3 regions of the Streptomyces sp. NPDC059695 genome follow, and region 2 is predicted to be linked to each of the others. Evidence: riboswitches for the same ligand, from Rfam matches in the RefSeq annotation. Region 2 holds a riboswitch; each other region holds the start of a gene.

Region 1 (9,687 bases), on a different contig from region 2:
GTCCGAGTCCAGCGAGAGGGGCCCCAGAGGGAAGAGGGTCTCGCCGGCGCCGCCCAGCGGCTCCCGGCTGGTGGCGAGCACCACGAGCCCGGGGCAGCGTGCGAGTAGTGTCTCCACCAGCTCCCTGCACGCGACGACCAGGTGCTCGCAGGAGTCGAGGACGAGCAGTACGCGGCGTGTTCCGAGCCAGGTGGCCAGCGCGTCGAGGGGGTCGCGTGCCGAGTGGTCGGACAGGCCGCACGCGTCGGCCACCAGCGGGACGAGGAGAGTCCCGCCGCCCAGCGACCACAGGGGGACCCAGTGCACGCTCTCGAAGGCGTCGGGCGGGAGGAGACGCACGGTGCGCGCCGCGAGGCGGGACTTCCCGATTCCGCCGGCCCCGGCCAGCGTCACCAGTCTGTGCCGCTCCAACCGGGCGCTCAGCGCCTCGAGTTCATGGTCCCGTCCGACGAAAGGTCCGCGCTCCGGCGGCGTCCAACTCTGCACCCCCGTATTGTGCGCGCCCCGAACCCCTCCATGTCGCCGGCTCGGGAAAGGGCTGCGTCCATGGAGGCGCACGGGGGCGGAGCGGTCGACCCCTTTACGTCATGTGCCGAGTCTCACCGCTGGTGGCAGTCCCAGTGGGCCTTCACCCACACCTTCTCCCAGTGCCCGGGAACGTAGACCCACTTCCCGTGCTGGCCCTTCCCGTGGTCGCCCATCCCGTGGTCGTCGTGATGGCCCTGGCGCCAGGAGTCATGGTTGGACTGCTTCTTCTCCCAGTGGCCCGGGACCCACTTCTTCTCCCAGTGCCCCTTCTTCCACTCGCACCGGTCGTGGTGGTCGTGTCGCTTGTGCTGGTCGCCGTGGTTGTCGGTCACCACGGACGTGGCGACGGACGACGGGGCGGGAGCGGCCGCTGCCGAGCCGGCCATGCCGAGCGCGGCACCACCTGCCAACAGGCCGGACGCGGCGGCACCCGCCACCAGCCGGCGGACTCTCATGGTCGTGGTCATGAAACACTCCTCCTTCGAACGAGCCGGAAGGGGACAGCGCGGCGACAGCCGGCGTGTGAGCGCCGTTCCGACTCGCGCGGCGATTGCCGGAAGCCGTGAGGCTCGCTGTGCACTTCGCAAGGGTTCGACGCGGAAGACACCGTGGAGGGAACGGTGCGCGGATTCCGAGAACGGCCGCGTGTGGCACCTTTGTCCTAGTGTGGCATGTTCGCGGGGGACCGGCCCCAGCTCCGGTCGCTGACGTGCGTGCGGTGACACGACGACGACGCGGTGTGCCGCCCGGCAGGCCCAGGAGAGGAGTGCGATCGCGGTGCCCCTGGTCGGAAGGCTGCGGAGGAAGGCGGGCGACGCGCTCCTGCGGCGCGTGGCCGGACCGGAGGCGCATCGGAAGCGTGCCCGGATCCATGGCACCCCGGGGCCGCGCTGGTTCGCCCCGGACAGGCCCGTGCGCACCGTGCACGCCGATGCCTCGATGTACGTCGGAGGCCTCGCCGCGCTTCTCCTCCAGTCCCTGCACCCCGTCGCCATGGCGGCCGTCTGGGCGCACTCGGGATTCCGCGGCGACCCCTGGGGGCGCCTGCAGCGGACCAGCACCTTCCTGGCCGAGACCACCTTCGGCACGGAGCGGGACGCCGAGCGGGCGGTGGGGCGGGTGCGCGCGGTGCACGCGCGGGTGACGGGGCGCGCGGCGGGCGGAGCGCCCTACCGTGCGTCCGATCCGGCGTTGCTGTCCTGGGTCCACATGGCCGAGACGTACTGCTTCCTGGAGGCCCACCGGCGCTACGGTCTGTGTCCGCTGACGGGCGGCCAACAGGACGCGTACGTCGAGGACATGGCGTCGGTCGCCGTGCGTCTGGGCGTCCCCGATCCGCCGCGGACCCGCGCCGACCTCGTCGTGGCGCTCGGCGGCCGTCGCCGGGAGCTGGAGGCGACGGACGAGTCGTCGGCGACTGCCCGGTACCTGCTCGTGTCACCGCCCCTGCCCTGGCCGGCGCGCCTGCCGTACCTCCTCCTCGCGGCAGCGGCGGTGGACCTCCTGCCGTCGTGGGCTCAGGACCTGGTGCCCGTGCCCCGCCGGATCCGGATCCTCCTCCGCTTCGCGCGGCCCGGCGGGCGGGCGGTCACGACGGCGATCCGCTGGGTGACGCCTCCGCTCCCTTCCGGAGCCGGTCGGTGACCCGTGCATGATCCGTGCCCCGACCCTCGGCCGCACGCGGCCCTCAGGCGGGCTTGCGCCATACGGAGATGTGTTTCGTGGAGTCCTGCGCGAACGGGGTCCCGTCCCAGTCGGCGACGCGACGCTCCAGCTCCAGTCCGGCGATCCGCGCCATCAGGTCGAGCTCCGCGGGCCAGGCGTACCGGTGCCGGGAGCTGTCCCTGCGGTACCGCCCGTCCGTGCCGTCGCTCGTGAAGTGGTGCGAGACGAGGATCTGCCCGACCAGGTCGAAGGTGTCGAAGCCGAGATGCCGCTCGGAGACGTCGAACGGCACCGCGACCTGGCCCGGAGGAAGGAACCGCAAGGGCGGCACCCCCAGTTCGATGACGAATCGGCCACCGGGTGCCAGGTGACGGGCGGCGTTGCGGAAGCACTCGACCTGCTCGTCCTGTGTGAGCAGGTTGGTGATGGTGTTGTAGACGAGGTAGACCAGGGAGAACTCCCCTGGGACGACGGTGGTGGCCATGTCCCCGATGGTCACCGGGAGCGCTCCGGCGTCGACCTTGCGCCGTAGGACGGCGGCCATGGGCTCGGAGAGTTCGATGCCGGTCACCGGCACGCCGCGCTCCCGGAGCGGGACGCCCACGCGTCCGGTTCCGATGGCGAACTCCAGGGCCCGGCCGTCTCCGGCGAGGTCGGCGAGGAACGAGAGGGTCGGTCCGAGGACGGCGGCCGAGGACATCTCGGTCTCCCCGGCGTCGTAGCGTTCGGCGGTCTCACGGGTCCACAGCTCACTGCTTGTCACGGCCCGCAACTCTGCCCGGTGCAAGGGGCGCTGTCGACCCGATTGTCCTCCGGCGGCGCCGGTCCGGGGGAGGGTCGGCCCCCAGGCTCCGTCGTGGTCATGCGTGGGAGACGACCGCGGTGAGGCGGTCGGCCGCGGCGACGGCGGCCTTCGCGAGCCGGGCGCCGGGCTGCCGGGTGAGGCGCTGGATCGGTCCGGTGACCGTGACGGCGGCCACGACACGGTCGGAGGGGCCACGGACCGGGGCGGAGACGGAGGCCATGCCGGGCTCGCGCTCACCGATCGACTGGGCCCAGCCCCGGCGTCGTACGCCGCTCAGCGCCGTGGCCGTGAAGCGGGCACCCTGCAGGCCCTGGTAGAAGCGCTCGGGTTCCTCCCAGGCGAGCAGGACCTGGGCGGCGGAGCCGACCTTCATGGGGAGCGTGGACCCGACCGGCACGATGTCGCGCAGTCCGGAGGTCCGCTCGGCGGCGGCGACGCAGACGCGCACCTCGCCCTGGCGGCGGTAGAGCTGGGCGCTCTCGCCGGTCGCGTCCCTGAGGGAGATGAGGACCGGACCGGCCGCGGTCAGCAGGCTGTCCTCGTCCGCGGCGGCCGAGAGCTCGCCGAGCCGCGGGCCGAGGACGAAGCGGCCCTGCAGGTCCCTGGCGACCAGACGGTGGCGTTCGAGTGCGAGGGCGAGTCGATGGGCCGTGGGGCGCGACAGGCCGGTGGCGGAGACCAGCCCGGCCAGGGTGGCCGGGCCCGCCGCGAGCGCACCGAGGATCACCGCGGCCTTGTCCAGCACGCCGACACCACTGGAAATATCCGGAATGTCCATGAAAAGAGGTACTCCAGTCTCGGTTCGCGCGCGAAGGCTCGCGGCGATCTCACGCAGGGAGGGAGGGGATGCTCAGCGGGGAAGGGTCGACGAGGTCGGCCGATACGCCGCGGCGATCACGAGACGGGTACGCGGGAGGCCCGGGGCGGGCAGGGCCAGGGCGAAGGACAGCACAGAGAGCACCGTGTCTCCTCATCTTTTCCCGCGCCACGTTGGCGCGGGCCGGAGTTGGCACTGATCCCGGCGGCGCGGCGCGAACAGGGAGCGCCGAGTCGAACGGGGAGTTGCCGGGGCTTCGTAGGGCCGGTCCCTCCACCCCTCTGGATGATTCGCGGAGAACGATACAAGACGCCCAGGGCGGCCTGCCAGCGGCCTCCCGGCCGGGAGTGGCGCCCCGCCGATCCGGTCCGGCCGTGCGGCTGCCGCGGCGCTTCCCAGATCCGGCCGCTCCGGTGTCAAGCGCCCCGTCGCGTCAACCTTGCTGACGGATCGTCAGGAGTGGCGCGATTCTTCCTTGGGGACCCCTACCGACCGGTTCTACTCTCAAGTCACTTTGCGCGGTTCCCCCACGCACCACGCGTACGTACCTCACGCGCAGGCACCCCGCGCACCGCACCGTGCGACGACCCGCACCTCCTCGCACCCCACCGTCGATCACCGAGGAGAACTCATGACCAAGCTGCTCGTCTCCCTCACCGGCCTCGCCGCCGCCGGAGCCCTCGCCTTCGGGGCAGGCGGCACCCAGGCCGCCTCGACCACCGTCCTGCCGGCCGGTCACTCCTTCGCCGCCAAGCTCACGGGCAAGGCCACCTTCGTCGCCGGGTCGACCACGATGACCTGCACCGTCTCCGCCTCCGTACCGGCGAGCGGAGCCAACAACGCCGTCCCCGCCGCCCCCGGCAACCACAACGCGGCGGGCCCCGTCTCCGTCCCCGTCAACCCGCCCGGCTTCAGCGGCTGCACGACCAGCATCTTCGGCGTGAACGTGACCATCACGAGCAACGCCGCCAACGGCCCCTGGACCCTCACCCTCCAGAACGGCGCCCCCGCCACCGGCGGCTTCACCATCCCCAAGGGCGGCGTCCTCATCAAGACCAGCGGCCTCGCCAGCTGCACCATCACCGCCTCACCGGCCGGACCGACCGCCGTCAACGGGACCTGGACCAACGGCACCCCGTCCCGGCTGGCCATCGCCGACGCCCCCGTTCCCGCGACGGCCACGGGCGGCTTCCTCTGCCCGACCGGCAACCAGTCCGCGACCTTCAGCGCGACCTACCAGCTCACCGACACCACCGACCCGGCCCAGCAGATCACGGTGACCGGCTGACGGATCCGGCAGAACCCACGCGCCCCGCCCCGCCATGGACTGTATGGCGCACCGAGCGCTCCACTCGGGTGATTCCGGTGGCGCGCGCCCCGCGACCACGGGTGTCTGGACGAAGGAAGCGCAGGCAGGAAGTGGGAGAGCATGGAGCGGAAGGACAAGCGCCTCGCGACGCGCTGGGCCGCCGGGGTCGCGGGAGTGGTGTTCGCGATCCTGACGGCCACGGCGATCGTCCTGGTGCGCATCGCCCTGCCGAGCGGAGTCGACGCGGCCGGAGCGACCGTGGACGCGGGGCAGCGGAGCGCCGTGCGGACGGCGCTGGAACTGATTCCGTTCGCCGGGATCGCGTTCCTCTGGTTCATGGGCGCCCTGCGTGAGCAGGGAGGCGACCGCGAGGACAAGTTCGTCTCCACGGTCTTCCTCGGCAGCGGTCTGGTCTTCGTCGCCACGCTGTTCGGCGCCGCCGCGGCGGCCTGGAGCGTGATCGACGAGGGCGGTCAGGGCTCCTCCTTCGGCCGCGACGTCGCCTACGCGCTGCTGACCACCTACGCCATGCGGATGGCGGCGGTGTTCGTCATCACGACCTCGACCATCGGCCACCGGCTCGGCGTCCTCCCGCGCCCGCTGGCCGTCGTCGGCTACCTGGCGGGTCTGACGCTGCTCGTGGTGGGAGCGAGCCTGCCCTGGTCGGAGCTGGTCTTCCCGGCCTGGGTCCTGGTCCTCAGCCTGAACATCCTGGGGGGCCGCGAGTCCGCCGCGGCACGCCCGGCCGCCTCGGCCTGACCCGGCCGGACGGCTCACTCGATCGGTCCGCTCCCCATCGCCGGGGACCCCCCGGCCGACGAGAGTGGGCGCAGGGGGCATACCGGTCATTGGAGAGGACCGATCCCGTGGTGAGCATTGCCGTCGATCTGAACCGCTGCCAGGGGTACGCGCAGTGCGCGTTCCTCGCTCCCGAGATCTTCACCATGCACGGCGACGAGGCGCTGCTGTACGACCCCGACGCCGACGAGGCCCTGCGCGAGAAGCTGGCCCAGGCCGCCGCGGCCTGCCCCGTACAGGCCATCCTCGTCGATGACGTGGACGAGCCGGCCGAGGCGGTGCCCGGTGCTCGGTGACGGAGCCCTGGAGCAGCTCAGACGCGAGGGCCGCATCGTCGTCGTCGGCGCCTCGCTGGCCGGCCTGCGGGCCGCCGAGACCCTGCGCGCCAAGGGCTTCACGGGATCGCTGACCATGATCGGCGACGAGCCCTGCGAGCCGTACGACCGGCCCCCGCTGTCCAAGGGCGTCCTGCTGGGCAGGGCGCGCGCCGATCGGACCGCTCTGCCCCGGCTCCGGTCCGTCGACGCCACCTGGCGGCTCGGCGTTCCCGCCACGGCCCTGGACATGGCCGCGAGGACGGTGCGGCTGGCCGACGGCGACGAGGTGCCGTACGACCGGCTGCTGATCGCCACGGGTGTCCGGGCACGGCCGTGGCCGCGCGAGGAGGAGGCGGAACTCGACGGCGTCTTCGTGCTGCGCACGCGCGCCCACGGCGCCGCGCTCGCCCGGCGGCTCGACGAGGGACCCCGGCGGGTCCTCGTCATCGGGGGAGGGTTCGCCGGCTCGGAGGTCGCCTCCGCCTGCCGCGAACGAGGCATCCCCGTCACCGTCGCCGAGCGCGGAGCGGCGCCCCTGGTCGGCGCGCTCGGCGGGGTGGTCGCCGCGGTGGCCGACGGCCTCCAGCGCGAGCACGGTGTGGACCTGCGCTGCGGGGTCATGGTCACCGCTCTGGAGGGAGACGCCTCGGGACGGGTGCGCGCCGCGCATCTGTCCGACGGCTCCACCGTCGAGACCGACGTGGTGGTCGTCTCGCTCGGAGCCCTCCGCAACACCGAATGGCTGTACGGATCAGGGCTCGGCGCCGGACCCCGCGGCATCGCCTGCGACGCCGGGTGCCGGGCCTTCGACATCCGCGGCATCGTCACCGACGACATCTACGCCGCGGGCGACGTCGCCCGCAGCCCCCACCCCCTCTTCGGGTACCAGTTCCTGTCGCTGGAGCACTGGGGCAACGCCGTCGCGCAGGCCGAGATCGCGGCGCACAACATGCTCAGCGCGAGCATCGACCGCCTGCCGCACATGGACGTGCCGGCCTTCTGGTCCTCCCAGTTCGGCGTCAACATCAAGTCGGTCGGCGTGCCGTCGATGGCGACGGAGATCCTGATCACGCAGGGCTCCCTGGACAGCCGCCGGTTCGTCGGCGTCTACGGATACCAGGGGCGCGTCATCGGCGCCGTCTCCTTCGACCAGGGGCGATGGCTGCCGTTCTACAAGGAACTCATCGAGAAGACCGCGCCGTTCCCGCCGCAGTTCCCCACGGTCGACCGGCACGCGGACGGACAGCGCCCGATGGACGCGGACTTCCCGGACCCCTCGGTCCCCAGCCACGGCCCCACCGTGACCCTCAGCGGATACTCGCCGGCCGACCGCCGCATCACGTTCACCCCCGCGCACTGATCCGCACGGCCACAAGGACCTGCCATGACGCCCACCCTGCTGCACCAGATCCTGGACTACGCCAACCGGGCCGACCCGTACCCGGTCTACGAGGAGCTGCGGAAGACCCCGGTCCATCACGAGGCCGACGGGCCGTACGTGATCAGCACCTACTACGAGATCCGCAGCCTCCTCCACGATCCCCGGATCAGCTCCGACGCCCGCAACCAGGCCTCCGGCGCCGACCCGCTGGCGGAGTCGTCCCCCGAGGAGAGCGCCCTGCCGCCGAGCTTCCTCCGGCTCGACCCGCCCGAACACGACCGCATGCGGCGCATGACGAACCGGCACTTCGGCCCGCCGCACTCCCCCCGCCGGGTCGACGGAATGCGCCCGGAGCTCCACGCCATCGTCGACGGCCTCATCGACGGTCTCGCCGACCCGGGCCGGATCGACCTGGTGGAGGAGTTCTCCTACCCGTTTCCCGTGACGGTGATCTGCAGACTGCTCGGAGTGCCGCGCGAGGACGAGGCACGCTTCCACACCTGGGCGGACACCCTCGCCGCCAGCCTCGACCCCGACCCGGACGCCGACCCGGCCGAGCGGGGCAAGGGCGCGCACGAGGCCCGGATGGAGCTGGGCATGTACCTGGCGGGCCTCATCGAGGAGCGCCGGAAGAACCCCGGGGACGACATGCTCTCCCAGCTCGCGACGGCCAAGGGGCCGGACGGTCCCATGACCACGATGGAGCTGCTCAGCACGGCGGCACTGCTCCTGATCGCGGGCCACGAGACCACGGTCAACCTCATCACCAACGGGATGCTGACCCTGCTGCGTCATCCCGACGTCCTCCAGCGCCTGAAGACCGAACCGCGCCTGGCCGTCCCGATCGTCGAGGAACTGCTCCGCTTCGAGCCGCCGGTGCAGCTGCTCCCGGGTCGCACCACCCTCGCCGACGTCGACGTCCGGGGCGTCACCATTCCCAAGGGCTCGACCCTCTGGCTGGTCCTGGCGTCCGGCAACCGCGACCCCCAGCGCTTCGAGAACCCGGACCGCTTCGACCCGGACCGCCCGGACATCCAGCACCTCGGCCTGGGCAGCGGCATCCACAGCTGCTTCGGCGCACCGCTCGCCCGGCTGGAGGCCCAGCTCGCCCTGTCGGAGCTGGCCCGGAGGCTGGAGAACCCCCGTCTGCTCGACGACCCGCCCCCGTACCGCCAGAACGCCGTACTGCGCGGGCCGCGCCATCTGCACATCGCGTGCGACGGGATCAGGTCCCGAGACGCGTGATGCCTTCTCTAGTCAATCTTGACTAGAGTGGTCTGCATGGGTGAGAAGACCATTCCGATCCTGCCGTGCCGGACGATCCAGCCCGTTCGCGACTTCTACACGACCCTCGGGTTCGAGGTGACCTTCCAACAGGCGAGCCCCAGTCCCTACCTGGCCGTCCAGCGCGGAGGCATACACCTGCACTTCTTCGGCATGAAGCGGTACGAGCCGGCCGGGTCGTTCAGCACGTGCATCGTCCAGACCGATGACGTCGACGGGCTGTACGCGAACTTCCGGGCCGGCCTGAAGGCGGCGTACGGGAGAGTGCCGAACCGCGGGCTGCCACGGATCGGGCCGCTGAAGAACACGTCACACGGCGTGCGCCAGTTCCTCATGACCGACCCGGGCGGCAACTGCATCCGCTTCGGGCAGCGGACGAGCGACGACCAGCACCACCGGCCGGCCCCCGAGGAGACCTTCGCCCGGGCCCTGCACCACGCATCCCTCCTCGCGGACTCCAAGGAGGACCCGGCGGCCGCCGCGAAGATCATCGACCGGGCGCTGCGCCTTCGGGACGAGCGGCCCGCGCCCGTACAACTGCTGCGTCTTCTCGTCCTGCGGGCCGATGTCGCCGCGCGCCTCGGCGAGAAGGACACCGCGACGTCCGCGCTCGCCGCCGCCACCGCGGTCCCCCTCACTCCGGAGGAACAGGAGTCCGCGCACGACGACCTGGAGCGCCTCGGCCAGCTGCTGAACTGATCGGAGGGTCCGGCCTCACGCCAGGCCGGCGGCGATCGCCCGCCGCACCGCCTCGGCGCGGTCCCGGATGCCGGCCTTGGCGAA
Region 2 (9,687 bases):
ACCGGTGGCCTCGTCGCCCGCCAGGTCCGCCTCGAGCTTCTCGAAGACGCTCGACGCCTGGAGCAGGGCGACGCCACCGCCGGCGACGATGCCCTCCTCGACGGCCGCCTTCGCGTTGCGAACGGCGTCCTCGATGCGGTGCTTGCGCTCCTTGAGCTCGACCTCGGTCGCGGCACCGGCCTTGATGACGGCCACGCCGCCGGCCAGCTTCGCGAGGCGCTCCTGGAGCTTCTCGCGGTCGTAGTCCGAGTCGGAGTTCTCGATCTCGGCGCGGATCTGGTTCACGCGACCGGCGACCTGCTCGCTGTCACCGGCACCGTCGACGATGGTGGTCTCGTCCTTGGTGATGACGACCTTGCGGGCGCGGCCGAGCAGGTCCAGGCCCGCGTTCTCGAGCTTGAGGCCGACCTCCTCGGAGATGACCGTGCCGCCCGTGAGGATGGCGATGTCGTTCAGCATGGCCTTGCGGCGGTCGCCGAAGCCCGGGGCCTTGACCGCGACGGACTTGAAGGTGCCGCGGATCTTGTTGACGACCAGGGTCGACAGGGCCTCGCCCTCGACGTCCTCGGCGATGATCAGCAGCGGCTTGCCCGACTGCATGACCTTCTCCAGGAGCGGAAGGAGGTCCTTCACGGAGGAGATCTTGGAGTTGACGATCAGGAGGTAGGGGTCGTCGAGGGACGACTCCATGCGCTCCATGTCGGTGGCGAAGTACGCCGAGATGTAGCCCTTGTCGAAGCGCATGCCCTCGGTGAGCTCCAGCTCCAGACCGAAGGTCTGGGACTCCTCGACGGTGATGACGCCTTCCTTGCCGACCTTGTCCATCGCCTCGGCGATGAGCTCGCCGATCTGGGTGTCGGCGGCGGAGATGGAGGCCGTGGAAGCGATCTGCTCCTTGGTCTCGACATCCTTCGCCTGCTCCAGCAGGGCGCCGGAGACGGCCTCGACGGCCTTCTCGATGCCGCGCTTGAGGGCCATCGGGTTGGCACCGGCGGCGACGTTGCGGAGGCCCTCGCGGACGAGCGCCTGCGCGAGAACGGTGGCGGTGGTCGTACCGTCGCCGGCGACGTCGTCCGTCTTCTTGGCGACTTCCTTGACCAGCTCGGCGCCGATCTTCTCGTACGGGTCCTCGAGCTCGATCTCCTTGGCGATGGAGACACCATCGTTGGTGATCGTGGGGGCGCCCCACTTCTTCTCGAGGACGACGTTGCGGCCCTTGGGGCCGAGGGTGACCTTGACGGCGTCAGCGAGCTGGTTCATGCCGCGCTCGAGACCGCGCCGGGCCTCCTCGTCGAACGCGATGATCTTGGCCATGTGAAGTGGTCCTCCCGGACATGGGGTGGATAACGCTCCAGGACCGCGCCGACGCCCGCGACGGACGGCCTGCGTGCCCGGTGGTTCCTTGCCCCACCTGGCCGCGGGCCTCGTCTGCCCGATCCTCGTAAGCACTCTCACCTTCCGAGTGCTAACGCCAATGATTAGCACTCGACCCATGCGAGTGCAAGCGACTCTCGTGGATCGGGCACCTCTCCGGCGAGGTTCGGGAACGCACGAGGGGTCCGCATCCCCTCAGGGATGCGGACCCCTCGACGGCGTTGCGTCGGTGGCCGATCGCGCCGCGCTCAGACGGCGAGCTTGACCATGTCCGCCTGCGGACCCTTCTGGCCCTGCGAGATCTCGAACTCGACCCGCTGGCCCTCTTCGAGGCTGCGGTAGCCATCCATCTGGATCGCGCTGTAGTGGACGAAAACATCCGCACCACCGTCTACCGCGATGAAGCCGTAGCCCTTCTCCGCGTTGAACCACTTGACGGTGCCCTGAGCCATGCCTAACTCCCCTATTACTGGCCCTTGCGCGGGACCGCACCTCGCGGACCCGGGTCAGACCCTGCGCCGGAACGCGTCGACCGCCGCTGAATGTATCTGCCCAACTGCCCTCTGCAACAGGTCATTCGACCGAGAATTCTGGGCGTCCCGGAAAGGGGAATTGGGGAGAATCCCCGGAATTACGGGGCAAGTCGGGCCCGGCAAAGCGCGCAGAACGTACACAACGCGCAGGCACTTTGGCTGCTTCTTGTCGTGCGGGGACGCATTCTCATATGCGCCCGGCATGAGCAGCGGAGGTGACTTCCCCAACTCTACCGCGCTCAACCATGCAGAATTGCCCCTTCCGCTTATTGACGCGGAAGGGGCAATTCGAGAAAGACGGGACAGCCGGTGCGGCTCAGCAGCCGCCGGCGACGGCCGGGATGATCGAGACGCCCGCGCCGGCCGGGGTGGCCGTCTCCAGGCCCTGCTCGAAGCGCACGTCGTCGTCGTTGACGTAGACGTTGACGAAGCGGCGCAGCTTGCCCTGGTCGTCCAGGACGCGGGCGGCGATGCCCGTGTGGTTCTTCTCCAGGTCCGCGATGACCTCGGCGAGGGTCGCGCCCTCGGCCTGGACCTCGGACTGACCGCCCGTGTAGGTGCGGAGGATGGTGGGGATGCGGACGTTCACGGCCATGACTGCGGAACCTTTCGGTGGGCCAGGAGGCGGACGGACTCAGACGGCCAGGCCGGCGTCGCGGAACGCCTCCAGGCTCGGGCGGATGGTGACGGTCGCCTGAGAGGTGTCGGCCACCGCGTCCAGGGTCTTGAGTCCGTCGCCCGTGTTGAGGACGACGGTGGTCAGGTCCGGGTCGATGAGACCGGCCTCGACGAGCTTCTTGGTGACGCCGACGGTCACGCCGCCCGCGGTCTCCGCGAAGATGCCCTCGGTGCGGGCGAGGATCTTGATGGCCTCGACGACCTGCTCGTCGTTCACGTCCTCCACGGCGCCGCCGGTGCGGCGGGCGATGTCGAGGACGTACGGGCCGTCGGCCGGGTTGCCGATCGCCAGCGACTTGGCGATCGTGTTCGGCTTCTGCGGGCGGACCACGTCGTGGCCGGCCTTGAAGGCGGCGGAGACCGGGGAGCAGCCCTCGGCCTGGGCGCCGAAGATCTTGTACGGCTTGTCCTCGACGAGGCCCAGCTTGATGAGCTCCTGCAGACCCTTGTCGATCTTGGTGAGCTGGGAGCCGGAGGCGATCGGGATGACGAGCTGGTCGGGGATGACCCAGCCGAGCTGCTCGCAGATCTCGTACGCGAGCGTCTTCGAGCCCTCGCCGTAGTACGGGCGGAGGTTGACGTTCACGAAGCCCCAGCCCTCGCCGAGCGGGTCGCCGATGAGCTCCGAGCAGAAGCGGTTGACGTCGTCGTAGTTGCCCTCGATGGCGACGAGGTCACCGCCGTAGACACCGGCCATGACGACCTTGCCCTGCTCCAGGTCGTGCGGGATGAACACGCAGGAGCGGAAGCCGGCGCGGGCGGCGGCGGCGCCGACGGCGCCGGCCAGGTTGCCGGTGGAGGAGCAGGAGAGGGTGGTGAAGCCGAAGGCGCGGGCGGCTTCGAGCGCCTGGGCGACGACCCGGTCCTTGAAGGAGTGGGTCGGGTTGCCGGAGTCGTCCTTGACGAAGAGCTTGCCGGGGGCGACGCCGATCTCGGCGGCGAGGTTGTCGGCCTGGACGAGCTTGGTCCAGCCGGGGTTCAGGTTCGGCTTCTCGGCGACGTCGGCCGGGACGGGCAGCAGCGGGGCGTAGCGCCAGATGTTGGCGGGGCCGGCCTCGATCTGCTTGCGCAGTGCCTCGGGGTCACCGGTGGGGAGGTCGTACGCGACTTCGAGCGGTCCGAAGCAGAGCTCGCAGGCGAAGATCGGGCCGAGCGGGAAGACTTCACCGCATTCGCGACAGGAGAGCCCGGACGCGGGACCGAGGTCGACGTTGGTGGGTGCGACGGTCTGAACAGCCATGGAGGCGAGGCCCTTTCTCCTCATCTTTCCCATGACGAATTTTTCGCCATGAGACGGATTTGGCACCTTCCCTAGCCGGGGACCTCGCGCAAAGAACTGCGTCCGTCAGGACACCACTAGGGGTGGTGGCCGGGAGACGGGTGGGCGAGACGAACCGACTGGAGGGTTGCCGGGGCTTCAACGGGCCGTTTCCCTCTGCCCCTCTGGATGAGCGGTATTCGATTGTGAAGCGTGGTGGACTTTCGTTCCTGCGCTCCGACGCGGTCGGCACCCCGACGTGCATCGGGCATCCGCGTTGTTCAAGACTGTAACCGAAGGCCCGGAACCATGAACCGGCCGTCCGAACCGCGAGATGGAGATCACGTGCTGGAGGAAGTGGAGCGCTGGCTGGCCCGGCGGTCCTGGTCCGTGTCCGACCGCCCGCTCGACCGGGTGCTCGCAGCCAAGCGGAACACGACGGTCAGCGTCGTCCTGCCCGCGCTGAACGAGGAGGCGACGGTCGGCGACATCGTCTCCGTGATCCGGCGCGAACTGATGTCGGAGGCGGTGCCGCTCGTCGACGAGCTGGTGGTGATCGACTCGGGCTCCACGGACCGCACGGCGGAGGTGGCGGCGGCGGCCGGCGCGCGGGTGGTCGCCCGGGACGCGATACTCCCCCGCATACCGGCGGTGCCCGGCAAGGGCGAGGTGCTCTGGCGGTCACTGATGGTGACGAGCGGGGACGTCGTGTGCTTCGTGGACGCGGACCTGCGGGACTTCTCGGCGGACTTCGTGACGGGGATCGTGGGCCCGCTGCTCACCGACCCGGACGTGCACCTCGTGAAGGCGATGTACGACCGCCCGTTCGGTCCTGAATTCGACGGGCCCGCCTCCGGCAGGACTCCCGGTCAGGGCGGCCGCGTCACCGAACTGGTGGCCCGCCCGCTCCTCAACCTGCACTGGCCGCAGCTGGCCGGCTTCGTGCAGCCGCTGGGCGGCGAGTACGCGGCGCGGCGCTCGCTGCTCGAACGGCTGCCGTTCCCGGTCGGTTACGGAGTGGAGCTGGGGCTGCTCGTGGACGCCCTGCACACGGTGGGCCTGGACGCGCTGGCCCAGGTGGACGTGGGGGTGCGCAAGCACCGGCACCAGGACGGCCTCGCGCTGGGCCGGATGGCGGCGGCGATCTACCGGACGGCCCAGCTGCGGCTCTCGCGGGGCCATCTGGTGCGGCCGTGGCTGACGCAGTTCGAGCGGGGCGAGAAGGGCTTCGAGCCGCGGACGTACGCGGTGGACACCGAGGAGCGGCCGCCGATGGCCGAGGTCACGGAGTACGCGCAGCGCCGCGTGGCGTAACGCCGCGTGATGATCTGTTTTGCATAAATTGCCCTTTTATGCGCTTCAGACACCATCACCTGGGCAGGGTGCTCGCGGCCCTCGGGCTCACGGCGGGCTCGCTCGCCTGCGCGACGGCCGCCCCGGCCGCCGCGGACGTGATCGAGCCCTTCGGCCGGCGGTACGACGCGTCGCTGTACGGCGACTTCACCACGATCGGCAACACGGTCATGGGCTGCCCGGACGCCCCGGCCGGCCCGGCGGCGCGCTGCGCGGCGGCGGCCTCGGGCCAGGGCTCGGACAACAACAACACCTTCGTGATGCGGCGGATCGACGCGGCCGGCACCGGGACCGCCGCATACGGCTCCAGCACCGGCCACGTGCGGATCCCTGCGGGTGCCCGGGTCGCGTACGCCCGCCTCTTCTGGGGCGGCAACGACGGCACGTACAAGGGCCCGAGCGGCGCCCCGCTGCAGCGCTGCGACCCCTCCGGCGCGGACGTCGGGCGGTCCCCCGGCGACCCGACGACGACGGCCCCGGTGCTCAGGGTCGGGGCCGGGGCGGCGACCCCGGTCTCGATCGACAGCATGGTCGCCGACCCGGCCGACACCGGCGGCCCGCACTACTACACGGGCGAGTCCGACGTGACCGCCGCCTTCGCGGGCGTCTCGGGGACGGACGCGCGGGTGGCGGTCGGCCACGTGTGGGCGCCGAGCGGCAAGGGCTGCGTGGCGGGCTGGTCCCTGACGGTCGTCCACGCGTTCCCGGGCCCGGACCCGGTGAAGGCCCCCGTGCGGCGCAGCGTCCACGTCTACGGCGGCCACGTCCTCCAGCGCTCCACGTCCCCCGCGACCACGATCACCGTGGACGGCTTCCGGCGGGGCCCCGGCACGGTGCGCGCGAGCGTGACGGCGTACGAGGGCGACCGGAACACGCCGGGCGACCGGTTCCTCGTGGACGGCAGGAGCGTCACCGAGGCCCGCACCGGCACCACGGACGACTTCTTCGCCGGCGCGGCCGACGGCGCGGTCGCCCCGCGGCTCGGCGACAACCTGAGCGTCGACGCCAAGGCCTTCGACGTCCCGCCCGGCGCCGTCCCGCCGGGCGCGACCTCGGCGGACCTCACCTTCTCCACCGGCGGCGACACCTACGTGCCGGCCGGGCTCGCCCTCTCGGTGCCGGTCCCCGACCTGGAGATCACCCAGACGGCGACCCCGCGCACGGTGGAGCCGGGCGACACCGTCACGTACACGATCACGGCGAAGAACACCGGCGGGACCGACCACCCGGACGCGACCTTCGGCGACGACCTGACCGGGATCCTGGACGACGCCGACTACAACGGCGACGTGCGGACGGACCTCGGCAGGGTCTCGTACGAGAAGCCGGGGATCGGATACGTGGGGACCCTCCCGGCCGGGAGGACGGCGACGGTCACCTACTCGGTGACGGTCAGGGATCCGGCGACGGGCGACGGGCGGCTCCGCGGCGGCGTGGTCGTGCGGTCCCCGCGCTCGAACTGCCCGGACGGCGGCCGGGACCCGTCCTGCGCGGCGACCCCGACGCTGGAGAACCGGAAGCCGACCCCGACCCCGACGACCCCGACCCCGACGACCCCGCCCCCGACCCCGACCCCGCCGGACCCCGAGCCGGACCCGGAGACCTCCTCCCCGGAACCGGGCACCCCGCCCACCGACCCGGTGTCCCCGCCCTCCCCCGCGCCCCCGGCCCCGGGCCCGCAGGGAGACCGGCACGCCGGCTCCATGGCCGAGACGGGAAGCAACGGCGAGCGCCTCTGGCTGCTCGGCGCGCTCGCGGTGGCGCTGGCCGCGACAGGCCTGGTCGCGAAGGCGGCGATGCGCGGCCGACGCGACTGACCTGCGATGACTGCCCGTGGCCGAATCGGCCCGTCTCGTATACGTACGTTTGAGCGTTTACGAGACGGGCTAGGTTCGCCACATGGCTACTGTGCTCGTGGCATCCAACCGGGGCCCCGTCTCGTACGCGCTCGGCGAGGACGGCTCGCTCGACGCCCGCAAGGGCGGCGGCGGCCTGGCGTCGGCCCTGAGCACCATCGACGCGCGGGAGAGCCTCTGGGTGTGCGCGGCGCTCGGCGCGGGCGACCGCGAGGCGGTGCGGCGCGGGACGGCCGAGCCGGGCGTGCGGATGCTGGACATCGATCCGTCCGTGTACGCGGACGCGTACAACGGCATCGCGAACTCGGTGCTGTGGTTCCTCCACCACCACCTGTACGACATCCCGCGCGAACCGGTCTTCGACGCGGAGTTCCGCCGCCTCTGGGCGTCGTACCGCGCCTACAACCTGGCCTTCGCCGAGGCCCTCGCCGCGGAGGCGGCACAGGGCGCGGCGGTCCTGGTCCAGGACTACCACCTGGCCCTGGTCCCGGGACAGCTCCGGGAGCTCCGCCCGGACCTGCGCATCGCCCACTTCACCCACACCCCCTGGGCCTCGCCCGCGTACCTGGGGATGCTCCCGGACGACATCCGCGGGGAACTCCTCCGGGGCATGCTCGGCGCCGACCGCCTCGGCTTCCACACCCGCGCGTGGGCCGAGGCCTTCGAGGGCGGCGCGGGCGACCTCGGCCGCACCCGGGTGGCGACGTACCCCCTGGGCGTGGACGGCGAGGAGCTGAGGGCCCTGGCCCACCGGCCGGAGGTGGACGAGCGCGTGGCACGGCTGCGGGACGAGACCGGCGGCCGGAAGACGATCGTCCGGGTGGACCGCACGGAACTCTCGAAGAACATCCTGCGGGGCCTCCTGGCCTACCGCGAGCTCCTCATCACCCACCCCGAGTGGCGCGACCGCGTGGTCCACCTGGCCTCCGCGTACCCCTCGCGCCAGGACCTGGAGTCGTACCGCGCCTACACGACGGCGGTCTCGGACCTCGCGGCGGAGATCAACGCCGAGTTCGGCACGGCCGGCTGGCAGCCGGTCCTCGTCTCGGTCGAGGACGACTTCACCCGCTCCCTGGCCGCCTACCGCCTGGCGGACGTGGCCCTGGTGAACCCGGTGCGGGACGGCATGAACCTGGTGGCCAAGGAGATACCGGTCGTCTCGGAGAACGGGTGCGCCCTCGTCCTCTCCCGGGAGGCGGGCGCCCACGAGGAGCTCCACGAGGACGCCCTCACGGTGAACCCCTTCGACGTGTCGGAGACGGCCCGGGCCCTCCACACGGCCCTGACCATGCCCCCGGCGGAACGCGCCGACCGCACGAAACGCCTGGCGGCCGCCGCCACCGCCCTCCCCCCGCAGCGCTGGTTCCTGGACCAGCTGGACGCGCTCAGGGGCTAGGCCGTCTCTTTCGGATCTTGCCGGGCTCGCGACGCCTGGCACGCACGCTCCCTCATCCGGCCTGATCCGAAAGAAACGGCCTAGGGGGTGTCCCGGTCCGCGTCCTGGCCCAGGCCGCGAGGGGTTCGAGGGCGTCGTTGAGGCGGATGCCGTCCTTCGTCAGGGCGTACTCGACGCGGGGCGGGACCTCGTCGTACGAGACGCGGTCGACGATCCCGTCCGCCTCCAGCTCGCGGAGGTGGGACGCGAGGACCTTCTCCGTGATGCCCGGGACCAGCCGGCGCAGCTCGCCGAAGCGGCGGTGCGACCGCTCGTGGAGCGCCCACAGGATGAGCACCTTCCACTTGCCGCCGATGACCTCCATCGCGGTGTCGATCCCGCAGACGTGGCCGTCCCCGTCCCCCGGCCGGTTCAGTGTCGCCATCCGCCCCACCCTCCTGACCTGTTCGCTCACCTCAGGGTAACCACCCACTCCCAAGTGGGTACTTGAGCAGGCCGGGGGCCCGGCGCAGCCTGGTGGGCATGACAGCGCACACGCCTTCCCCCCTCTCCCTCCTCGGACTCGGCGCCATGGGCACCGCCCTCGCCCGGACCTGGCTCGCCGCCGGGCACCCGCTCACCGTCTGGAACCGCACCCCGGCCCGCGCGGACGCCCTCGCCGCCGGAGGCGCGAAGCGCGCCGACAGCGCGGCCGCGGCCGTCGCGGCGAACACCCTCGTCGTCCTCTGCCTCCTCGACGACGACTCCGTCGGCGCCGCCCTCGACGGCGTCGACCTCACCGGCAGGGACCTCGTCAACCTCACCACCACGACACCCGCCCAGGCCCGGGCCAGGGCCGCGTGGGCCGAGGAGCGGGGCGCCCGCTACCTGGACGGCGGCATCATGGCCGTCCCGCCGATGATCGGCGTCCCGGAAGCCGGCGGGTACGTCCTCTACAGCGGCTCGCCGGAGCTCTTCGAGAGGCACCGGGCGACCCTGGCCGTCCCGGCGGGCACGACGTACGTCGGCGGGGACGCGGGCTTCGCGGCCCTGCACGACGTGGCCCTGCTCAGCGCCATGTACGGAATGTTCGCCGGGGCCGCGCACGCCTTCGCGCTGATCCGCCGGGAGGACATCGACCCCGTCGCCTTCGCCCCGCTGCTCGCCGACTGGCTGGCCGCCATGTCCGGGGGCGTCCACGGGACCGCCGCGCGGCTGCGGTCGGGCGACTACACCGGGGGCGTGGTGTCGAACCTCGCC
Region 3 (9,687 bases), on a different contig from region 2:
CAAATCCCACTGGCAAAAATCTCGCCCACGCACCACTTTATTTACATACATCACACGGCCAGTGATGAGCACTTGACGGTGCGCCATCCAGAATCCGGGCATAACGCCCAGGACTTGCGAAGCGTCACGAGAGCCGCGAAAGCCGCTTCAGCAACAAGGCGGACGCCACCGGCCGCGCGCCCGCCTTCGCGACGCCGTCGGCCACTTCGCGGTCGGTCGAGACGACCACGACCGGCCGCCCCGGCGGCTCCGCCCGGACCAGCTGCCGGATCAACTCGTCCGCCGTGACACCGGGCTTGGAGAACAGCACCCGCACCCCGCGCGGCGGCGCGAGCAGCACCGGGGCCGCCAGCTCCGCCCCGTCGAAGACACAGGTGACCTCGGCGCCCGAACGGGCCGCGAGGGCCGAGAGCCCGCCGAGCAGCCGGAGCCGCTGCTTCTCCAGCGGCATCGTCGGATAGCCGGTCTTGGTGACGTTGTAGCCGTCGACGACCAGATGCGCCTGCGGCAGCGCCAGCAGCTGGTCGAGGAGCGCCGGATCCGTCTCGGAGAGCGCCCGCGCCGCGATGTCCTTCGGGGACATCCGCCCCGGCTCCACCGCGTCCACGGTGTCCGCCGGGTGCACCGAGACGGGCGGCAGCGCGAGTTCGCGCCGCAGCCCCTGGGCCGCGTCGAGGACGGTGTCGAGCAGCAGCCGCAGCCGCATGTCCTCCACCGAGCGCCCCTCACGGGCGGTCCTGCGGCTGGCCTCCAGGGCCGCCTCGACCTCGCCGAGCCGGGCCCTGAGCCGCCGCGTCTCGCTCTCGGCGGCCGAGACCTGCGCCGCCGACTCCGCGCGCGCGGACTCGATCTCGCCCTGGACCTTGCGCAGCGCCGCCTCGCCGCGCTTGACGTCGCTCTGGGCGCTGCGCAGCTTGCGCTGAAGCGATTCCGCTTCCTTGCGGGCGGCGTCCAGGTCGCGCCGGAGCTGCTCGCTCTCGCCCCGGGAGCGGTCCTGGGCGGCGGCGAGCTCCTCGCGCAGCCGCTCCAGCTCGCGCCGGCCCGCCTCGTCGGCGCGCTCGGCGTCGGCCCGCAGCGCCTCCTCGCCCGCGGCGGCGACCAGCTTGACCCAGCCCGGCGGGCGCAGCACGTAGGCGGCCGCGGCCACGTCGACGGGATCGGCGGCCGCGGGCGGGGTGCCGGTCTCCACGGCCCCGGCCAGCTCGGGGTGGCCCTGCTTGAACCGCTCGCCGATCCGCTGCCGGAAGAGCGGGTCGCTCTCCAGCGCGGCGGCCATCGCGTTGCCGGCGAACTTGGCCCGCCGGCTCGCGGTGAAGCGGGCGTACTGCCGCAGGGGCCCGGGCAGCTCCGCGACGGTCAGCCCGCCGAAGGCGTCCGCGACCAGCGCGACGACCCGCCGCCGTACGCCTTCCGGCAGTGGGTGGTCGAGCGTCTCGGCAGCGTCACCTGCCGCGCCGGCCGGCTCACCACCGTGCGCGGGCTGCTCCACGATCCGTCACCCCTATGTCGTCCGCGCCGTCCCTCAGGAGGCGGCGCCCGGCCTGTCCACCAGTTCGATCTGGTCCACCGCGTTGCACCAGCGGCACCGGACCGACTCGATGGTCTCACTGACCACCTGCCGCTCCTCGACCGTCGGGTCTCCGGCCAGGTCCAGATGGACGTACTCCACGACCTTGGAGGAGCGCGTCACGTCGAAGCGGGTCAGATTGCCGCAGAGCGTGCAGCGCCAGCGGGTCTCGTCGGTCGGCAGGGGAACCGTCGTCATCGGTGCCGTCCTTCTTCCTGTTGCGTGGTACCAGGTGCGGGGGCCGCGGTGCGCCGTCGAACTGCGGTCGGTGGTGCCCGTAACCCTAAGGCCTCGCGGGGAGGGCGGGGCACGGCGAGGCACTCTGTCCACTTCGGCCCCGGTACGCCATGATCTGTCCATGATCGACTGGCGAGGCGCGGCGCTCGGGGCCTGGCGGGGCACCCGCGGCGGACCCACCGTGACGTACGCACTGATCGCCGCCTGCTGCCTGCTCTTCGTGATCAGCCCGGTCTCCGGGCTGAGCCCCGGACACGGCACGGGCGACGAGCTGCTGGCCGCCCAGGGCGCCTACTTCCGCCGCTGGGGCGTCGTCCCGGCCGAGCTGATGAACGGCGATCCGCGCGCCCTGCTCACCCCGCTGACCGCGCTCTTCGTCCACGGCAGCTGGCTCCACCTGCTGGGAAACATGCTCTTCCTGTACGTCTTCGGCGCGATGGCCGAGGAACGCATGGGACCCGTCGAGTTCTGCCTCTTCTACCTGGGGACCGGCTACATCGCCCTGCTCGGGTACGCGGTGGCGCACGCGGACAGCGAGCAGACCCTGGTCGGAGCCTCCGGGGCGATCTCCGCGGTGCTCGGGGCGTTCCTCTTCCTCTTCCCGCGCTCCCGGGTCACCAGCCTCTTCCCCTTCCTGTTCTTCCTGCCGCTGCGCTTCCCCGCCTGGATCGTGCTGATCTTCTGGTTCACGCTCCAGTGGATGGCCGCGCGGGCGGCGGGCGCCGGACCCGGCGTCGCCTATCTGGCCCACGTGGTGGGCTTCTCCGTCGGCTTCCTCTACGCCTGGGGACGCTTCCGCGGTGGGGATAGAGTGAAAGCCCCAGCCGCGGCGACCGAGGGAGAAAGCCAGCCGTGATCACCGCGATCGTGCTCATCAAGACCAGCGTGGACCGCATCCCCGAGATCGCCGAGTCGATCGCCGCGCTCGACAGCGTCAGCGAGGTCTTCTCGGTCACCGGTACGTACGACCTGATCGCCATGGTCCGGGTCCCGCGCCACGACGACCTCGCGGACGTCATCCCCGGCCGCATCAGCAAGATCCCCGGCGTCGAGGCGACGGACACGCACGTCGCGTTCCGGACGTACTCCCAGCACGACCTGGAGGCGGCCTTCGCCATCGGCCTGGAGTCCTGACGCCGCGCACCCCGGCACGCCCGAAGGGGGCCTCCCGACCGGGAGGCCCCCTTCACCCGTACGAGTGACCGATCAGCCGCGGTCCGGGACGCAGCGGCCGTCCTCGGTGCGGTACTTCCACTGCGCGCCGTCCCGGACGAGCTCCTTCACGGCGCCGACGAACCGCTCCACGTGCTCGTCCGGCGTACCGGCGCCGAAGCTCACCCGGATGGCGTTGAGGGACAGCTCCCCCGGGGCCGCTTCCGGCGCACCGCACTCACCCGGGTCCTGCGGGTCGCTGCCGAGCAGCGTGCGGACCAGCGGGTGGGCGCAGAAGAGGCCGTCGCGGACGCCGATGCCGTACTCGGCGGAGAGCGCGGCGGCGAAGTGGGAGCTGTTCCAGCCCTCCACGACGAAGGAGATGACGCCCACGCGGGGCGCGTCGTCGCCGAAGAGCGAGAGCACCCGCACCTCGGGCACCTCGGCCAGGCCCGCGCGGACGGTGTCGATCAGGTGGCGCTCACGGGCGACGAGGGAGTCGAAGCCGGCCCCGGTGAGCGCCTTGCAGGCGGAGGCGATCGAGTAGACGCCGATGACGTTCGGCGAACCCGCCTCGTGCCGGGCCGCGGTGGTGTGCCACTCCACGTCCACACCACCGTCGGCCCGGCGGGCCACCTTGCGGGAGGCGCCGCCGCCCGCGAGGTAGGGCTCGGAATCCTGGAGCCAGTCGGCGCGGCCGGCGAGGACGCCGGAGCCGAAGGGCGCGTACAGCTTGTGCCCGGAGAAGGCGACCCAGTCCACGTCGAGCTCGCGCACGGAGACCGGGTGGTGGGGGGCGAGCTGGGCGGCGTCGAGCACGATCCGGGCGCCGTGCGCGTGCGCGGCCGCGGCGAGCTCCTTCACCGGCCACAGCTCGCCGGTGACGTTGGAGGCGCCGGTGACGCAGACCAGGGCGGGGCCGTACGGGTCGCGGTCGGCGAGGGCGCGCTCCAGGGTCGCGACGGCCTGCTCCGGGGTGCGCGGAGCGTTGAGGTAGGTCACGCGGGCGTCCCGCCAGGGCAGCAGCGAGGCGTGGTGCTCGGTCTCGAAGACGAAGACCTGGCAGCCGGCCGGGATCGTGGCGGCGAGCAGGTTCAGCGAGTCGGTGGTGGAGCGGGTGAAGACGACCTGGTCGCCGGGGCGGCAGTCGAGGAACTCGGCGACGGTGGCGCGGCTGTTCTCGAAGAGGTCGGTGGAGAGCTGGGAGAGGTAGCCGGCGCCGCGGTGCACGCTGCCGTAGTAGGGGGCGTACGCGGCCACGTCGTCCCAGACCCGCTGGAGCGCCGGGGCGCTGGCCGCGTAGTCGAGCGCCGCGTAGGTCACCTCGCCGCCGGTGACGAGCGGGACGGTGACGTCCCGGCCGAGGACCGGCAGCGGGGCGTCGCAGCAGGGCTCGGCGGAGTCGGCGGCGGAGTCGACGGTGGCGGTGTTCGGGCGTGCGGACATAGCGGTATCTCCCGGCAGGAAAAGGGCGCGAAAAGGCGTGAAGAGCCCGCAGGGCGGCAGCGCGCGAAGGGCCGCGCCACATACGGGTGGAGAGGGGAAGAGGGGCCGGAAGGGCCCTAACGCATTCGCTTGCTCACGAGACAACGCTCCCTAGAGGACCAAGGACCCCAGGGTGACGCGCAGGGGTCCGCGCTTGCCGCAGGCTTCTGCCGTACGACCTGGTCTTCACCCGGGGCACCCCGCCACGGACGGAGGGTTGCCGGACAGCCGGCCGGGGCCTTGCAGCTGTCACTCATGACCTGTTCCAGAACCTATGCCAGGCGATCACGGCGCCGCAACCCCGTCCCGGCATCCGGGACGGGGACGACATGCGCCGTTCACACGGGCTCAGGCGTTGCTGGCGGCGATCCACCGCTCCAGGGTGCGGCGGGCCTCTCCGGAGTCGATCGACTCGGCCGCCTTCGCGATGCCCGCGCCCAGTTGCTCCACGAGGGTGCCCGCGCCGGGCTCCAGAGCGGTGAGCGCCGCCGCCGCGTTGAGCAGGACCGCGTCCCGCACCGGACCGGTCTCCCCCGCGAGCAGCCGGCGCGCCACGTCGGCGTTGTACGAGGCGTCGGCGCCGCGCAGGGCCTCCAGCGGGACGAGCTCGATGCCGACGTCCCTCGGGTCGAACCGCTCCTCGGTGACGCCGCCGTCCCTGACCACCCAGACGCGGGAGGTGGAGGTGGTGGTCAGCTCGTCGAGGCCGTCGTCGCCGCGGAAGACGAGGGCGGAGTTGCCGCGCTCGGCGAAGACCCCGGCGACGACCGGCGCCATGCGCGGGTCGGCGACGCCGACGGCCTGGGCCCGCACCTTGGCCGGGTTGGTCAGCGGGCCGAGGACGTTGAAGGTGGTCCGGATGCCCAGCTGCCCGCGGGCCGCGGCGACGTGCCGCAGCGAGGGGTGGAACCTCACGGCGAAGCACATGGTGATGCCGGCCTCCTCGGCGACCTCGGCGACCCGGCGCGGGGTCAGGTCGAGGTTGATGCCGAGCTTCTCCAGGACGTCGGAGGAGCCGGAGGCGGAGGACGCGGCCCGGTTGCCGTGCTTGACGACCTTGGCGCCCGTGCCGGCGACCACGATCGAGGCCATGGTGGAGATGTTCACCGTCTTGGCGCCGTCGCCGCCGGTGCCGACGATGTCGACGGCGGGGCCGGGCACCTCGATCACGTTGGCGTGCGCGTACATGGTCCGGACGAGGCCGGTGATCTCCTGCACGGTCTCGCCCTTGGCGCGCAGCGCCACCATGAAGCCGGCGATCTGCGCGTCGGTCGCCTCGCCGCTCATGATCAGGTCCATCGCCCAGGCGGTGTCGTCGGCGGAGAGGTCCCTGCCGTCGAGCAGGCCGTTCAGCAGGACGGGCCAGGAGCGGCCCGCCGTGGTAGGTCCTCCAGCGGGGGTCGCAGCGCTCATGGCAGCTCCTGGTGATCACGTGACGGATACGGTCCCACCCTATCGACCTCCGGGGACGGCAAAGAGCCCCGTCCATCGAATGGACGGGGCTCTCGCCGTGGCGACCTCGAGCAGGTCAGGTGTTCAGGTGATCAGTGGTGGCCGTGGCCGCTCTGGATCTCCTTGTACTCCTCGACCGTGGGCTTGGCGATCTGGCTGTCGTCGCCGTAGTAGCCCTTGTTGAGCTTGACCCGCAGCTTCTCCATGGGGCCGATCTTGCGCTCCACGCCGTTCTCGTCGACGGCCGGCGGAAGCTCCGCGGCGTCGTACTGCTCGTGCGCCGTGAGGCGGTGCAGCTCGCCCTGGCTGAGCGGCTCGTGGACCTCGACGAACTCACCGTGCGGCAGGCGCTTGATGATGCCCGACTCGCGGCCGTGCAGCACCTTGTCCTTGTCGCGGCGCTGGAGGCCGAGGCAGATCCGCTTCGTGGCGATGAACGCGATGACCGGACCGGCGAAGAAGAAGATCCGCACGAACCAGGTGATCGAGTTCAGCGACAGGTGGAAGTGGGTCGCCCAGAGGTCGTTTCCACCACCCACGAGCATGATCATGTACGCGGTGATCCAGGCGACACCGAAGGCGGTGCGCGTCGGAGCGTTGCGCGGGCGCTGCGCGATGTGGTGCTCGCGCTTGTCGCCGGTGATCCACGACTCGATGAACGGGTAGACCGCGATGGCCGCGAGGACCGCCGGGAAGATCGCCAGCGGGATCATCACGCCGAGGACCAGCGTGTGGCCCCACAGGTTGATCTCCCAGCCCGGCATGACACGGATCAGACCCTCGGCGAAGCCCATGTACCAGTCGGGCTGGGCGCCGGTGGACACCTGGTCCGGACGGTACGGGCCGATGGCCCAGATCGGGTTGATCGAGGCGATCGCCGCGATGACCGCGATGACGCCGAAGACCAGGAAGAAGAAGCCTCCGGCCTTCGCCATGTACACGGGCAGCAGCGGCATGCCGACGACGTTGTTGTTCGTCCGGCCGGGGCCGGCGAACTGCGTGTGCTTGTGGACGAACACCAGGATGAGGTGGGCGACCACGAGGCCCAGCATGATGCCGGGGAGCAGCAGCACGTGCGCCGAGTAGAACCGGGCGACGAAGTCGCCGCCGGGGAACTCGCCGCCGAACAGGAACATCGACAGGTACGTGCCGAGGACCGGCACGGACAGGATCGCGCCCTGCATGAAGCGGACACCGGTGCCGGAGAGCAGGTCGTCCGGGAGCGAGTAACCGGTGAAGCCGGTGAACATGCCCAGGAAGAACAGCAGGAAGCCGAACAGCCAGTTGATCTCACGCGGCTTGCGGAACGCGCCGGTGAAGAACACGCGCATCATGTGCACGAACATGCCGGCGAGGAAGATCAGCGCCGCCCAGTGGTGGATCTGCCGGATGAGCAGACCACCGCGCACCTCGAAGGAGATGTGCATGGTCGAGTTGAACGCCTCGGACATCAGCTGTCCCTGGAGCGGGACGTACGGTCCGACGTACTCCACCTCGTTCATCGACGGGTGGAAGAACATCGTCAGATAGACGCCCGTCAGGATGATGATGAGGAAGCTGTAGAGGCAGACCTCGCCCAGCATGAAGGACCAGTGGTCCGGGAAGATCTTCCGCATGTTGGCCTTGGCCAGCGTGTAGATCCCCAGGCGGCCGTCGGCCCAGTCCGCGACCCGCTCACCGGCGGGTGCTTTCTTCGTTTCGGTCACGGTGCTCATCCGCGCTCCCAGAAGGCAGGACCGACGGGCTCGTCGAAGTCGCCGAGCGCCTCCAGGAAGCCCTTGTCGTTCACGCCGATCCGCAGCTGCGGGAGGGCGTGACCGGCCGGGCCGAAGATGACGCGGGCGCCGTCGGAGAGGTCGAAGGTGGACTGGTGGCACGGGCAGAGCACGTGGTGCGTCTGCTGCTCGTACAGGGAGATCGGGCAGCCCACGTGGGTGCAGATCTTCGAGAACGCGACGATGCCCTGGTGGGACCACTCGAGCTCGCGCTTGTCCTTGATGTCCTCCGGCTGGATCCGGACGATCATCAGGGCGGCCTTGGCGATCTCGGTCTGGAAGTGCTCGTCGTGCTCCGAGAGGCCCTCGGGCATCGCGAAGGTCAGCGAGCCGACCGCGACGTCCTCGGGACGCAGCGGCTCGTTCGTGTTCATGTTGATGAGCTGGAGCCCCTTGGACCACAGGGTGACCCGGAGCTTCTTCTCGGGCAGCGGGCCCATGTCACGCAGCAGGACGATGCCGGAGAGCGGTACGAGCGACAGCGCGCCGAACATCGTGTTGCGGATGAGCTTGCGGCGGCCCATGCCCGACTCCGCGGCACCGGCCGCGAAGTCCGCCATGACCTTGGCCTTGACCTCGGGCGACGCCGCCATCGGGTGACGCTCGTCGGCGACCTCGACGTCGGACATCAGGGTGCGGGCCCAGTGGACCGCGCCCGCGCCGATGAAGAAGAGGGCGGCACCGAGGGTCAGACCCAGGGCGAAGTTGAGCGCGGACACCCGGCCGAGCGGCCAGATGTACACGATCTTGTCGACCGGGAAGATCACGTACGAGGCGATGAAGCCGACGGTGGCCAGCATCGACAGCGTGAACATGAAGGCGACCGCGCGCTCGGACCGACGGGCGGCCCGCTCGTCGATGTCCTGGATGCGGGGCTTGTGGGGCGGGAGGCCCGGGTCGGCGAACGGGTCGTCGGCGACCTTCACCGCGCCGTGCGCGGTGTCCTGCCCTGCCGGCAGGTTCTCTTCTGGAATCTCTTGGCTACTCATGACTTCTTGGCCTTAGCGGTGTGGGCCGCGACCCAGATGGCAACTGCGATCAGCGCACCCAGACCGAAGACCCAGGCGAACAGGCCCTCACTGACGGGGCCGAGGCCACCGAGCTTGAGACCGCCCGGGTTGTCGGCCTTGTCGCTGTTGACGGCCTGAACGTACGCGATGATGTCCTTCTTCTCCTTCTCCGGCATGGTCGTGTCGGGGAAGGAGGGCATGTTCTGCGGGCCGGTCTGCATGGCCTCGTAGAGGTGCTTCGGGCTCACGCCTTCGAGGCTCGGGGCGTACTTGCCGTAGGTCAGCGCGCCACCCTCGCCGGTGAAGTTGTGGCACTGGGCACAGTTGGTGCGGAACAGTTCGCCACCACGGGCGATGTCGGCACCGTCAGGGCTGTACTGGCCCTCGGTCGGCGTGATCGCACCGGCACCGAGAGAGGCGACGTACGCCGCGAGCTGATCGATCTCAGCCTGCGAGTAGATGACCTTCTTCTTCGGGACCTGGGCGCCCGGCTGCTGGGCCGGCATACGGCCCGTGCCGACCTGGAAGTCGACCGCGGCCGAACCGACGCCGACGAGGGACGGGCCGTCAGTGGTGCCCTGACCGCCGGTTCCGTGGCAGCTGGCGCAGCCGACGGAGTAGAGCTTCTTGCCCTCCTCGATGGCGAGGGACTGGGCGGTTTCATCGGCCTTCGCCGTGCCCGCGGGCGCGAACGCGGCGTACAGCCCCCCCGTGGCCGCCAGCGCGAGAAGTAGGACGACGACCGCCGCCAGCGGATGGCGTCGTCGTGCGGAGAGCTTTTTCACGGATTACCCCGGTGTCAGGATCTTCTGCGTCGATGCTTGCTGGATGTCTCGGTCCGCCGTGGAGGCGGAGCCGATTACTTGATCATGTAGATCGTGGCGAAGAGGCCGATCCAGACGACATCGACGAAGTGCCAGTAGTAGGACACGACGATGGCGGCGGTTGCCTGCTCGTGGGTGAACCTCTTGGCGGCGTACGTCCGGCCGAGGACCAGCAGGAAGGCGAT

Evidence for each region. A riboswitch is a leader RNA that binds a small molecule or an ion and turns the genes downstream of it on or off. The one in region 2 is predicted to bind S-adenosylmethionine.
Region 1: another riboswitch for S-adenosylmethionine. It lies ahead of ACFV2S_RS10475 (IclR family transcriptional regulator); the one in region 2 lies ahead of thrC (threonine synthase).
Region 3: another riboswitch for S-adenosylmethionine. It lies ahead of ACFV2S_RS36655 (aminotransferase class V-fold PLP-dependent enzyme); the one in region 2 lies ahead of thrC (threonine synthase).

Annotation. Positions count from the first base shown of each region.
Region 1 is NZ_JBHWFF010000006.1:223,013-232,699, forward strand. It holds gene ACFV2S_RS10455 (ATP-binding protein) at 1-486, opposite strand, end outside; gene ACFV2S_RS10460 (hypothetical protein) at 600-995, opposite strand; gene ACFV2S_RS10465 (oxygenase MpaB family protein) at 1,306-2,172, shown strand; gene ACFV2S_RS10470 (class I SAM-dependent DNA methyltransferase) at 2,216-2,956, opposite strand; gene ACFV2S_RS10475 (IclR family transcriptional regulator) at 3,054-3,776, opposite strand; SAM riboswitch class I at 3,966-4,107, opposite strand; gene ACFV2S_RS10480 (hypothetical protein) at 4,447-5,103, shown strand; gene ACFV2S_RS10485 (hypothetical protein) at 5,245-5,883, shown strand; gene ACFV2S_RS10490 (ferredoxin) at 5,994-6,218, shown strand; gene ACFV2S_RS10495 (NAD(P)/FAD-dependent oxidoreductase) at 6,175-7,599, shown strand; gene ACFV2S_RS10500 (cytochrome P450) at 7,624-8,865, shown strand; gene ACFV2S_RS10505 (bleomycin resistance protein) at 8,902-9,603, shown strand; gene ACFV2S_RS10510 (response regulator) at 9,619-9,687, opposite strand, start outside.
Region 2 is NZ_JBHWFF010000035.1:25,079-34,765, reverse strand. It holds gene groL (chaperonin GroEL) at 1-1,314, opposite strand, end outside; gene ACFV2S_RS31535 (cold-shock protein) at 1,623-1,826, opposite strand; gene ACFV2S_RS31530 (MoaD/ThiS family protein) at 2,224-2,502, opposite strand; gene thrC (threonine synthase) at 2,542-3,849, opposite strand; SAM riboswitch class I at 3,843-4,039, opposite strand; gene ACFV2S_RS31520 (glucosyl-3-phosphoglycerate synthase) at 4,189-5,157, shown strand; gene ACFV2S_RS31515 (hypothetical protein) at 5,196-7,013, shown strand; gene ACFV2S_RS31510 (trehalose-6-phosphate synthase) at 7,096-8,448, shown strand; gene ACFV2S_RS31505 (winged helix-turn-helix transcriptional regulator) at 8,501-8,872, opposite strand; gene ACFV2S_RS31500 (NAD(P)-dependent oxidoreductase) at 8,971-9,687, shown strand, end outside.
Region 3 is NZ_JBHWFF010000059.1:8,134-17,820, forward strand. It holds gene ACFV2S_RS36635 (NYN domain-containing protein) at 125-1,489, opposite strand; gene ACFV2S_RS36640 (hypothetical protein) at 1,523-1,765, opposite strand; gene ACFV2S_RS36645 (rhomboid family intramembrane serine protease) at 1,926-2,660, shown strand; gene ACFV2S_RS36650 (Lrp/AsnC family transcriptional regulator) at 2,657-2,938, shown strand; gene ACFV2S_RS36655 (aminotransferase class V-fold PLP-dependent enzyme) at 3,011-4,402, opposite strand; SAM riboswitch class IV at 4,587-4,702, opposite strand; gene trpD (anthranilate phosphoribosyltransferase) at 4,790-5,854, opposite strand; gene ACFV2S_RS36665 (cytochrome bc complex cytochrome b subunit) at 5,986-7,608, opposite strand; gene ACFV2S_RS36670 (Rieske 2Fe-2S domain-containing protein) at 7,605-8,657, opposite strand; gene ACFV2S_RS36675 (c-type cytochrome) at 8,654-9,463, opposite strand; gene ACFV2S_RS36680 (heme-copper oxidase subunit III) at 9,538-9,687, opposite strand, start outside.